3 linked regions of the Microterricola viridarii genome follow. The protein of the gene in region 1 interacts with the protein of each later gene in a pairwise test. Links are inferred from orthologs where the notes say so. Each region holds a gene or a part of one and is shown in the gene's direction. Other genes may lie near its edges.

What was found.
Region 2: the proteins of BLT62_RS07025 (region 1) and ctaD interact in binary tests that used the Escherichia coli proteins (3 or more experiments, as listed by UniProt). The link is inferred for Microterricola viridarii from one-to-one orthologs.
Region 3: the proteins of BLT62_RS07025 (region 1) and dnaE interact in binary tests that used the Escherichia coli proteins (3 or more experiments, as listed by UniProt). The link is inferred for Microterricola viridarii from one-to-one orthologs.

Annotation. Positions count from the first base shown.
Region 1 is NZ_LT629742.1:1,545,646-1,548,642, reverse strand. Bases 123-2,970 are described here. They hold BLT62_RS07025 (aminotransferase class I/II-fold pyridoxal phosphate-dependent enzyme), read left to right. Parts: upstream 123-870; coding sequence 871-2,070; downstream 2,071-2,970. Other genes in these bases: BLT62_RS07015 (anthrone oxygenase family protein), read right to left, coding at 2,927-2,970; BLT62_RS07020 (carbon-nitrogen hydrolase family protein), read right to left, coding at 2,057-2,878; BLT62_RS07030 (S1C family serine protease), read right to left, coding at 123-665. In the rest of the region: more of BLT62_RS07030, read right to left, coding at 1-122; more of BLT62_RS07015, read right to left, coding at 2,971-2,997. UniProt on the Escherichia coli protein: Shows aminotransferase activity with methionine and histidine as substrates, and to a lesser extent also with phenylalanine.
Region 2 is NZ_LT629742.1:2,262,033-2,265,056, reverse strand. What follows is about bases 126-3,000. They hold ctaD (aa3-type cytochrome oxidase subunit I), read left to right. Parts: upstream 126-636; coding sequence 637-2,364; downstream 2,365-3,000. Other genes in these bases: BLT62_RS10410 (cytochrome c oxidase subunit 4), read left to right, coding at 2,364-2,780; ctaC (aa3-type cytochrome oxidase subunit II), read left to right, coding at 126-633. Also shown: more of ctaC, read left to right, coding at 1-125. UniProt on the Escherichia coli protein: Cytochrome bo(3) ubiquinol oxidase is the terminal enzyme in the aerobic respiratory chain of E.coli that predominates when cells are grown at high aeration.
Region 3 is NZ_LT629742.1:2,557,397-2,561,548, reverse strand. The notes cover bases 128-4,130. They hold dnaE (DNA polymerase III subunit alpha), read left to right. Parts: upstream 128-453; coding sequence 454-3,930; downstream 3,931-4,130. Other genes in these bases: BLT62_RS11725 (flavin reductase family protein), read right to left, coding at 4,082-4,130; BLT62_RS11735 (RluA family pseudouridine synthase), read left to right, coding at 128-354. Outside these bases: more of BLT62_RS11735, read left to right, coding at 1-127; more of BLT62_RS11725, read right to left, coding at 4,131-4,152. UniProt on the Escherichia coli protein: DNA polymerase III is a complex, multichain enzyme responsible for most of the replicative synthesis in bacteria. This DNA polymerase also exhibits 3' to 5' exonuclease activity. The alpha chain is the DNA polymerase catalytic subunit.

The DNA of each region.
Region 1 (2,997 bases):
TGGGCGCCGGCAATCGCCATGACGCCGGCGGCGGAGCCGCCTCCGACGAGGGCACCGATCACGAGCGCGGCGACGAGCATGCCGACGCCGGCGCGCTTCGGTGCGGCTGCGGCCGCGGGCTGGTGGCCGGGTCCGGTCGGGCCGCCGGGACCGGCGGGGCCGCCGAGGCCGAAGGCGGCGCCGTTCAGCGGAACGGTCGGCTGGGTGTGCTGCTGGCCGGGGTACTGCGCGTGCTGGGCCTGCTGCGGGTAGCCCGCCTGCGCGGGCTGCCCGGTGTGCTGGCCGGCGTAGGGCTGCGGCGGGGTGTTCGGCGCGTAGACGGTGGCGTTGGGCGCGGCGGCGCCGTACGGGGGGTGCGCGGGGGCAGCGGGAGCGGCCGGGGCTGCGGGAGCCGGCTGTGCCGTCGCGGCCGGGGCAGCTGCGGGAACGGCAGGCTCGGGCGTGGTTGCGGCCGGAGCGGCCGGCGCCGCTGCGGGAGCTTCGTGGGCGGGAGCTTCGTGGGCGGGAGCGGCTGCGGGAACCGCCGGCTGGGCGTCTGCGACGGGAGTCGTCTGCACGGCGTCCGCCGGGGTGGCGGCCGGGGCGGGGGTCTGAGCGGGAGCCTGTGCGGCGGCGTTGTCCGCGGACTCCGGCTGGGCCGCGTCCTGGTTGTAGTTCTCGGTCATGGGTTGCTCCTTCCAAGCAAGCTCAAGCATCCACCCGGCCCCTGTGCAATCTTTATGGGAAAGCTGAGAGCCACCTTGGGATCGGTTGAGGCTTGGCCGAGCAGTCGCGACGATGGGATTCGCCTACTCATGCCACTCGCCAGCGTACTCTGATGGGACTGCGCAACCGCAGTGAGCGTGAGCAGACTGAGCAGACAGGATTCCGATGAGCGCACTCGCCCCGTGGCAGCGCACCGCTGCCGGTGCAGGACTCCTCGCCGCAGACGGCAGCGTCGCGGCGACGATCTTCGCCGAGATGAGCGCGCTGGCCCAGCGCACCGGCGCCATCAACCTCGGCCAGGGCTTCCCCGACGAGGACGGGCCGGAGGAGGTCCTCGAGGCGGCGCGGCGCGCGATCAGCGACGGCGTGAACCAGTACCCGCCCGGCCGCGGCCAGCGGGTGCTGCTCGAGGCCATCGCCGAACACCAGAACCGCTTCTACGGCATCCGCCTCGACCCCGAGCGGGAGGTGCTCGTGACGGCGGGCGCCACCGAGGCCATCGCGGCGACCATCCTCGCCTACGTACGGCCCGGCGACGAGGTGCTCACCCTCGAGCCGTTCTACGACTCCTACGCGGCCACGATCGCCCTGGCCGGCGGCGTGCACACGACGGTGCCGCTGCGCTCCCCCGACTTCCAGCCCGACCTGGACGAGCTGCGCGACGCGGTCAACGAGCGCACGCGGATCATCCTCGTGAACACGCCGCACAACCCGACCGGCGCCGTGCTGCCGCGGGAGACGCTCGAGCTGATCGTCGAGCTCGCGCACACCCACGACGCGCTGATCGTCACCGACGAGGTGTATGAGCACCTCACCTTCGAGACGCCGCACCTGCCGATCGCGACGCTGCCGGGGGCCCGCGAGCGCACCATCAGCATCGGCTCGGCCGGCAAGACGTTCAACACGACCGGCTGGAAGATCGGCTGGGTGAGCGCATCCGCCGAGCACATCACGGCGATCCTGGCCGTCAAGCAGTTCCTCACCTATGTCAACGGCGCGCCGTTTCAGCCGGCCGTCGCCGTCGGGCTCGGCCTGCCGGACGCCTTCTTCACCGGCATCGCGGCGACGTTGGCCGCCAAGCGCGACGTGCTCTCGGCCGGGCTGCTGCGGGCGGGCTTCACCGTGTCCCGGCCGGCGGGCGGATATTTCGTGGTGGCGGATGCCGCGCCGCTCGGTTTCGACGACGGCGCCGAGCTCTGCCGAGCGCTGCCGGGGCTCGTCGGGGTCGTCGCCGTTCCGATCACCGCGTTCGTGCACGCGGAGCGCCGAGCCGGCTACTCCTCGCTGCTGCGCTTCGCCTACTGCAAGAAGTTCGACCTGTTGGAGCGGGCCGCGGTGCAGCTGAGCGGGCTCAGCGCGCGCTGACGGCGAAGCGGCGGAGCTCGAGCGCCGGGTTCAGGCGGCGCACGGACTCCAGGCGCTCCCGGCTGATCCAGGCGAGGGCGACATCCGTCGACTCGCCGATCGTCGCCAGCTCGACGCCCATCGGGTCGATGACGAAGCTGTTGCCGACGCCGACGGGCGGGGCGTGGTCGGCTGCGGCCAGGTAGACCGTGTTCTCGAGGGCGCGCGCCGTACAGAGGGTGCGCCAGTGCGCCTCCTTGAGCGGGCCGCGCACCCACTCGGCTGGCACGAGCACCAGCTCGGCGCCGGCGTCGACGAGGCGGCGGGTCACCTCGGGGAAGCGGACGTCGTAACAGGTCTGCAGGCCGACGCGCAGCCCGCCGAGCTCGAACAGCTCGGGCTCGGTGATGACTCCGGCCTCGACCCAGTCGGATTCGCGCATGCCGAAGGCGTCGTAGAGGTGCAGTTTGCGGTAGCGGGCGACGAGGCCGGCGTTCGGCGCGAGCGCGACGACGGTGTTGCGCACGCGGCCGTGCGCACTGGCCGTCGCCTCGCTGCCTGTCTCGACGAGCCCGGCCACGATGTGGCAGCCAGTGTCGGCGGCCAGGGCGGCGAGCGCCCGCACGAAGGGTCCGTCGAGCGGCTCGGCCGCGGCCACCCACTCGGGGCCCATGGTCGGGGTGAAGAAGCTGGAGTACTCGGGGAAGACGACGAGGCTGGCCCCGCGGGAGGCGGCGAGCCGCGTCATCCGCTCGATCTCGGCCAGATTCGCCGCCGTGTCGGCCCCGGGCGCGAACTGGGCGACGGCCACCGCGATCTCTGCACTCATGGCCACAGCCTACTGCGGCGCCCCGAGCCGGAGGCCGCCGGGGCGGCGTCAGCGGGATTGCAGCGCGAAGGCGACCGTGAAGCAGACGAAGGCCAGGACCGCCGCCGTCGAGCGGTACA
Region 2 (3,024 bases), 720 kb from region 1 along the record:
CAGACTGGCCTTCCCGTTCAGCTGCGCTACAACATGCCGATCGAAATCTTCTACACGATCGTGCCCCTGATTCTCGTGCTCGGCTTCTTCGCCTTCACCGCACGTGACCAGGCCGCCATCGAGACGCCGTACGCGGATCCCGATGTCAAGGTCCAGGTCATGGCCAAGCAGTGGGCGTGGGACTTCAACTACACCGACGAGGACGTCTACTCGCCCGGCATCCAGGCACAGCCCGCCGACGGCGGCGAGCCCGGCGCCATCGACGAGGCCGGACTCCCGACGCTCGTGCTGCCCGTCGACAAGGAGATCGAGATCCGTCTCGACAGCCGCGACGTCATCCACTCGTTCTGGGTCATCGACTTCTTGTACAAGAAGGACATGTTCCCCGGCAAGTCGAACTACATGTACGTGACCCCCACCAAGGAGGGCACCTACAAGGGCAAGTGTGCCGAGCTCTGCGGCGAGTACCACTCGCTCATGCTATTCAACGTCGAGGTCGTTTCCCAGGCCGAGTACGACGACTACATCCAGTCGCTCCGCGACGCCGGTCAGGAAGGCCAGCTTGGCTTCGAATTCGATCGCAACCAGAACCTGCCGGGTACCGGGGCGCCCGAGCTCAAGGAGGAACACTAGGCCATGAGCACCACCACAGCACCCGCTCCGACCGCGGCGCCGCTCGGCGCCTCGAAGGTCGAGCACAAGGGCAACATCATGGTCAAGTGGATCACCTCCACTGACCACAAGGTCATCGGGTACATGTACCTGATCACCTCGTTCATCTACTTCTGCATCGGCGGCGTGATGGCCCTCATCATCCGCGCGCAGTTGTTCGCTCCGGGCCTCGAGATCGTGGCCACCAAGGAGCAGTACAACCAGCTGTTCACCATGCACGGCACGATCATGCTGCTCATGTTCGCGACGCCGCTGTTCGCCGGTTTCGCCAACGTGCTCATGCCGCTGCAGATCGGCGCACCCGACGTCGCGTTCCCGCGACTGAACGCGTTCGCCTACTGGCTGTTCAGCTTCGGTAGCCTGATGGCCGTCGCCGGCTTCCTCACCCCGCAGGGTGCGGCATCCTTCGGCTGGTTCGCCTACCAGCCGCTGGCGTCCACGACGTTCTCGCCGGGTCTCGGCGGCAACCTCTGGATGCTCGGCCTCGGACTCAGCGGTTTCGGAACCATCCTCGGTGCGGTGAACTTCATCACCACGATCATCACGATGCGCGCGCCGGGCATGACCATGTTCCGCATGCCGATCTTCACCTGGAACACGCTGGTCACCTCGATCCTCGTCCTGATGGCGTTCCCGGTTCTCGCCGCCGCCATGCTGGCCGCAGCGGGCGACCGCGTCTTCGAGATGCACATCTACGACCCGGCCAACGGCGGCGTCATCCTCTGGCAGCACCTGTTCTGGTTCTTCGGCCACCCCGAGGTGTACATCATCGCGCTGCCGTTCTTCGGCATCGTCTCCGAGGTCTTCCCGGTGTTCAGCCGCAAGCCGATCTTCGGATACAAGACGCTGGTGTACGCGACGATCGCGATCGCCGCCCTCTCCGTCACCGTGTGGGCCCACCACATGTACGTCACCGGCTCCGTGCTTCTGCCCTTCTTCTCGCTGATGACAATGCTCATCGCCGTGCCGACGGGTGTGAAGATCTTCAACTGGATCGGTACCATGTGGCGAGGGTCGTTGACGTTCGAGACCCCCATGCTCTGGGCTATCGGCTTCCTCGTGACCTTCACCTTCGGTGGCCTCACCGGTGTCATCCTGGCCTCGCCGCCGCTGGACTTCCACGTCTCCGACACCTACTTCGTCGTCGCCCACTTCCACTACGTCGTCTTCGGCACCGTCGTGTTCGCCATGTTCAGTGGCTTCTACTTCTGGTGGCCCAAGTGGACCGGAAAGATGCTCAACGAGCGTCTCGGCAAGTGGCACTTCTGGCTGCTGTTCCTCGGCTTCCACACGACCTTCCTCGTGCAGCACTGGCTCGGCGTCGTGGGCATGCCCCGTCGCTACGCCAGCTACCTGCCGAGCGATGGCTTCACCTGGATGAACGAGCTCTCCACCATTGGCTCGATGGTGCTGGCCGCGTCGATGATCCCGTTCTTCCTGAACGTGTACGTCACCGCGCGCAACGCTCCGAAGGTCACCGTCAACGACCCCTGGGGTTACGGCGGATCGCTGGAGTGGGCCACCTCGTGCCCGCCGCCGCGCCACAACTTCACGTCGATCCCGCGGATCCGCTCCGAGCGCCCCGCCTTCGACCTGAACCACCCCGAGGCAGCCCTCCCGATTGGCATCGGCCCGGCTAAGGACGCACCCGATGCGCCCACCTTCGACGCCGCTTCGGAGAGGATCAAGTAATGCGCGTCAATTCCGTAATGCTCTGGATCTTGACGGTCTTCTTCGCACTCGTCGCCGTGCTCTACGGCGTCTGGACGGCCATCGACTACGGCCACCTCGAGTGGGTCGGCACCATCGCGATCGCCCTCTGTGGTGTTCTCACCGGCTTCGTCGCCTTCTACCTTGACCGCGTCTACGCGGCCCAGGGCGGCGAGCTGCCCGAGGACCGCCTCGACTCGAACATCGACGATGGAGACGCCGAGCTCGGCTTCTTCAGCCCGTGGAGCTGGTGGCCGATCATGGTCGCCGCCTCGCTGACGCTGTTCATGCTCGGCCTGGCCGCCGGATTCTGGATGTCGTTCATCGCCGTCGGAATCCTGGTCATCAGCCTCGTCGGCTGGGTCTACGAGTACTACCGCGGACTCTTCGCCCGCTAGGCCACACGCACCACAGGGAAGGCCCCATCGTGACGAATCACGATGGGGCCTTCGCTCTGTTAACGGGCCGGCTGCCGCCATCGACGAGCGGCTGCCGATCAGCGGAGCTTCTCCATGCAGCACAGGTCGCAGAACGTGGCAACGGCGCCACCCACCACAGCGCGGCGGCAGGCGTCGACGGGCCGCCGCGTTCGCGACCAGGCGCGTAGCTCAGCCAGCAGTGCTGCGCTCCGTGACGCGGGGC
Region 3 (4,152 bases), 1.0 Mb from region 1 along the record:
ATCGGCCGGCATCCGCGGGCCGAGTGGAAGTTCGCCGTGACCGGGGACGGCAAGCACTCGATCACCCACTACGAGACGCTCGAGGCCTTCCCGTACGCCTCGCTGCTCGAGATCCACCTGGAGACCGGGCGCACCCACCAGATCCGCGTGCACATGGCCGCCCAGCGCCACCCCTGCGTCGGGGACTCCATGTACGGCGCCGACCCGACGCTCTCGGCCCGCCTCGGCCTGGAGCGCCAGTGGCTGCACGCCGTGCAGCTCGGCTTCAACCACCCGGCGACGGGGGAGTGGGTCAGCTTCCGCACCGAGTACTCTCCGGACCTGCAGCACGCACTCGCCGTGCTCTCCGCCTAGGCCACCACCCAGCACCACCCGCTTTCGAATCAGTCGGAGACACACGTGACAGCAGCAAACGACTCCTTCGTACACCTCCACGTGCACAGCGAGTACTCGATGCTGGACGGCGCCGCGCACATCAAGCCGCTGATGGAAGCCGTGGTCGCCGAGAAGATGCCGGCCATCGCCGTCACCGACCACGGCAACATGTTCGGCGCGTTCGACTTCTGGAACCAGGCCACCGCGGCCGGGGTGAAGCCGATCATCGGCACCGAGGCCTACGTCACCCCCGGAACCGCGCGCGGGGACCGCACCCGCGTCAAGTGGGGCACCGGCGCGCAGGGCGAGGACGACGTCTCCGGCTCCGGCGCGTACACCCACATGACGCTGCTCTCGGAGACCACCGAGGGCATGCACAACCTGTTCCGGATGTCGTCCAAGGCCTCCATCGAGGGGTACTACTTCAAGCCGCGCATGGACAGGGAGCTGCTCTCCGAGTACGCCAAGGGCGTCATCGCCACGACCGGCTGCGCCGGTGGCGAGGTGCAGACGCGGCTCCGGCTCGGCCAGTACGAGGAGGCCAAGAAGGCCGCGGGCGACTTCCGCGACATCTTCGGCAAGGAGAACTTCTTCGTCGAGGTGATGGACCACGGCATCGACGTCGAGCGGCGCACCATCAGCGAGCTGCTGCGGCTGGCCAAGGAGCTCGACCTGCCGCTCGTGGCCACCAACGACCTGCACTACACGCACGCCCACGACGCCACCGCGCACGCGGCGCTGCTCTGCGTGCAGTCCGGCTCGACCCTGGACGACCCGAACCGCTTCAAGTTCGACGCCGATGAGTTCTACCTCAAGAGCGCCGCGCAGATGCGGCACCTGTTCCGCGACAACATCGAGGCGTGCGACAACACGCTGCTGATCGCCGAGCGCTGCGACGTCAAGTTCGACACCGAGACCAGCTACATGCCCCGCTTCCCGGTGCCGGAGGGCGAGACGGAGGACACCTGGTTCGCCAAGGAGGTCGACGCCGGCCTCGCCGTGCGCTACCCGAACGGGATCCCCGACCCCGTGCGCAAGCAGGCCGACTACGAGACCGGCGTCATCCTGCAGATGGGCTTCCCCGGCTACTTCCTCGTCGTCGCCGACTTCATCAACTGGTCCAAGCGCAACGGCATCCGCGTCGGCCCCGGCCGCGGCTCGGGCGCCGGATCGATGGCCGCCTACGCCATGGGCATCACCGACCTGGACCCGCTGGTGCACGGCCTCATCTTCGAGCGCTTCCTCAACCCGGAGCGCGTATCCATGCCCGACTTCGACGTCGACTTCGATGATCGTCGCCGCGGCGAGGTCATCAAGTACGTCACGGAGAAGTACGGCTCGGAGCGCGTCGCCCAGATCGTCACCTACGGAACCATCAAGGCCAAGCAGGCGCTGAAGGACTCCTCCCGCGTGCTCGGCTTCCCCTTCGGCATGGGCGACAAGCTCACCAAGGCGATGCCGCCGCCCGTCATGGGCAAGGACATCCCGCTCACCGGCATCTTCGACAAGTCGCACCCGCGCTACAAGGAGGCCGCCGACATCCGCGCGGTCGTCGAGACCGACCACGAGGCCAAGACCGTCTTCGAGACGGCCCTTGGCCTCGAGAACCTCAAGCGCCAGTGGGGCGTGCACGCCGCCGGCGTGATCATGTCCAGCGACCCCCTGATCGACATCATCCCGATCATGAAGCGGGAGCAGGACGGCCAGATCGTCACCCAGTTCGACTACCCGGCCGCCGAGGCGCTCGGGCTGATCAAGATGGACTTCCTCGGCCTCCGCAACCTCACCATCGTCTCGGACGCCCTCGACAACATCGAGCTGAACCGCGGCCACCGGCTCGTGCTGGAAGACCTGGCCCTCGACGACGTCGGTGCCTACGAGCTGCTCGCCCGCGGCGACACACTCGGCGTGTTCCAGCTCGACGGTGGGCCCATGCGCGGCCTGCTGCGCCTGATGAAGCCCGACAACTTCGAGGACATCTCGGCCGTGCTGGCCCTGTACCGCCCGGGCCCGATGGGCGCGGACTCGCACACCAATTACGCCCTGCGCAAGAACGGCCTGCAGCCGATCACGCCGATCCACCCCGAGCTGGCCGACGCCCTCGAGGACGTGCTCGGCGGCACCTACGGCCTCATCATCTACCAGGAGCAGGTGATGTCGATCGCGCAGAAGGTCGCCGGCTTCTCGCTCGGCCAGGCCGACATCCTGCGCCGCGCCATGGGCAAGAAGAAGAAGTCAGAGCTCGACAAGCAGTACGAGGGCTTCCGCGCCGGCATGCACGCGAACGGCTTCACGGATGCCGCGGTGAAGGCGCTCTGGGACATCCTGCTGCCCTTCTCCGACTACGCCTTCAACAAGGCCCACTCGGCCGCCTACGGCGTCGTCTCCTACTGGACGGCGTACCTCAAGGCGCACTACCCGGCCGAGTACATGGCCGCGCTGCTGACCAGCGTCGGCGACTCCAAAGACAAGATGGCCATCTACCTCAACGAGTGCCGCCGCATGGGCATCAAGGTGCTGCCGCCGGACGTCAACGAGTCGATCGGCTTCTTCGCCGCCGTCGGCACCGACATCCGCTTCGGCCTCGGCGCCGTGCGCAACGTCGGCTCCAACGTCGTCGAGGGCATCCGTGCCGCACGCGAGGCGAAGGGCCGCTTCGAGGGCTTCCACGACTACCTGCGCAAGGTGCCCATCCACGCCACCAACAAGCGCACCGTCGAGTCGCTGATCAAGGCCGGGGCGTTCGACTCGCTCGGCTCCACCCGCCGCGCCCTGATCGAGGTTCACGAGTCGGCCGTCGAGTCGGCCGTCAAGATCAAGCGCGACGAGGAGAACGGCAACGTCGGCTTCGACTTCGACAGCCTGTTCGAGGAGGTCGGCGAGGCGCCGTCCTCCGACGTGCCAGAGCGCCCGGAGTGGGCCAAGAAGGACAAGCTCGCCTTCGAGCGGGAGATGCTCGGCCTCTACGTCTCCGACCACCCGCTGGCCGGCCTCGAGGTGCCGCTGGCCAAGCACGCCAGTATCTCCATCGCCGAGCTGATGGCCTCCGAGACGATCGAGGACGGCGAGACCGTCACCGTCGCCGGGCTCGTCACCAGCGTGCAGCATCGCACCGCGAAGAACTCCGGCAACCAGTACGGCATGATCACCGTCGAGGACTTCGGCGGCGAGATCACGATCATGTTCATGGGCAAGGGCTACCAGGAGTTCGCCCCGATGCTGGTCGCCGACTCCATCGCGGTCGTCCGCGGCCGGGTCAGCATGCGCGACGACGGCATGAACCTGCACGCCTTCAGCATGATGATGCCGGACATGGGCCAGGACGAGGTCGAGGGCACCGTCAACATCTCGATGCCCGACATCCGCGCCACCCCGGACACGGTGACGGCCCTCGACGAGATCCTCAGCAGGCACGCCGGCGAGAACGAGGTGCGGCTGAAGCTCACCCGCGGCGGCACCGCCCGCGTGTTCGAGCTGCCGCGGCACTCCGTCAAGGTGACGGCAGACCTCTACGGCGAGCTGAAGAGCCTGCTCGGCCCGAACTGCCTGCTCTAGTCGCCCCGTCCGCTCCCGTCCGCGCCCGCCCGTTGCCACGGGCCCACCCAGTTGCCGCAAATTGGCGGTTGCGCCTCGCTGCACCGCCGATTTGCGGCAACTGGGCGCGGGTGGGGGCGCGGGCGCGGGTGGGGGTGGGGGCGCGGGGGGCTCAGACGATCTCGCCGGGCGTGCGGTAGGCGCCCTCGTGGTAGAGCAGCGGGGCGTCCTCCCGGCCCAGCT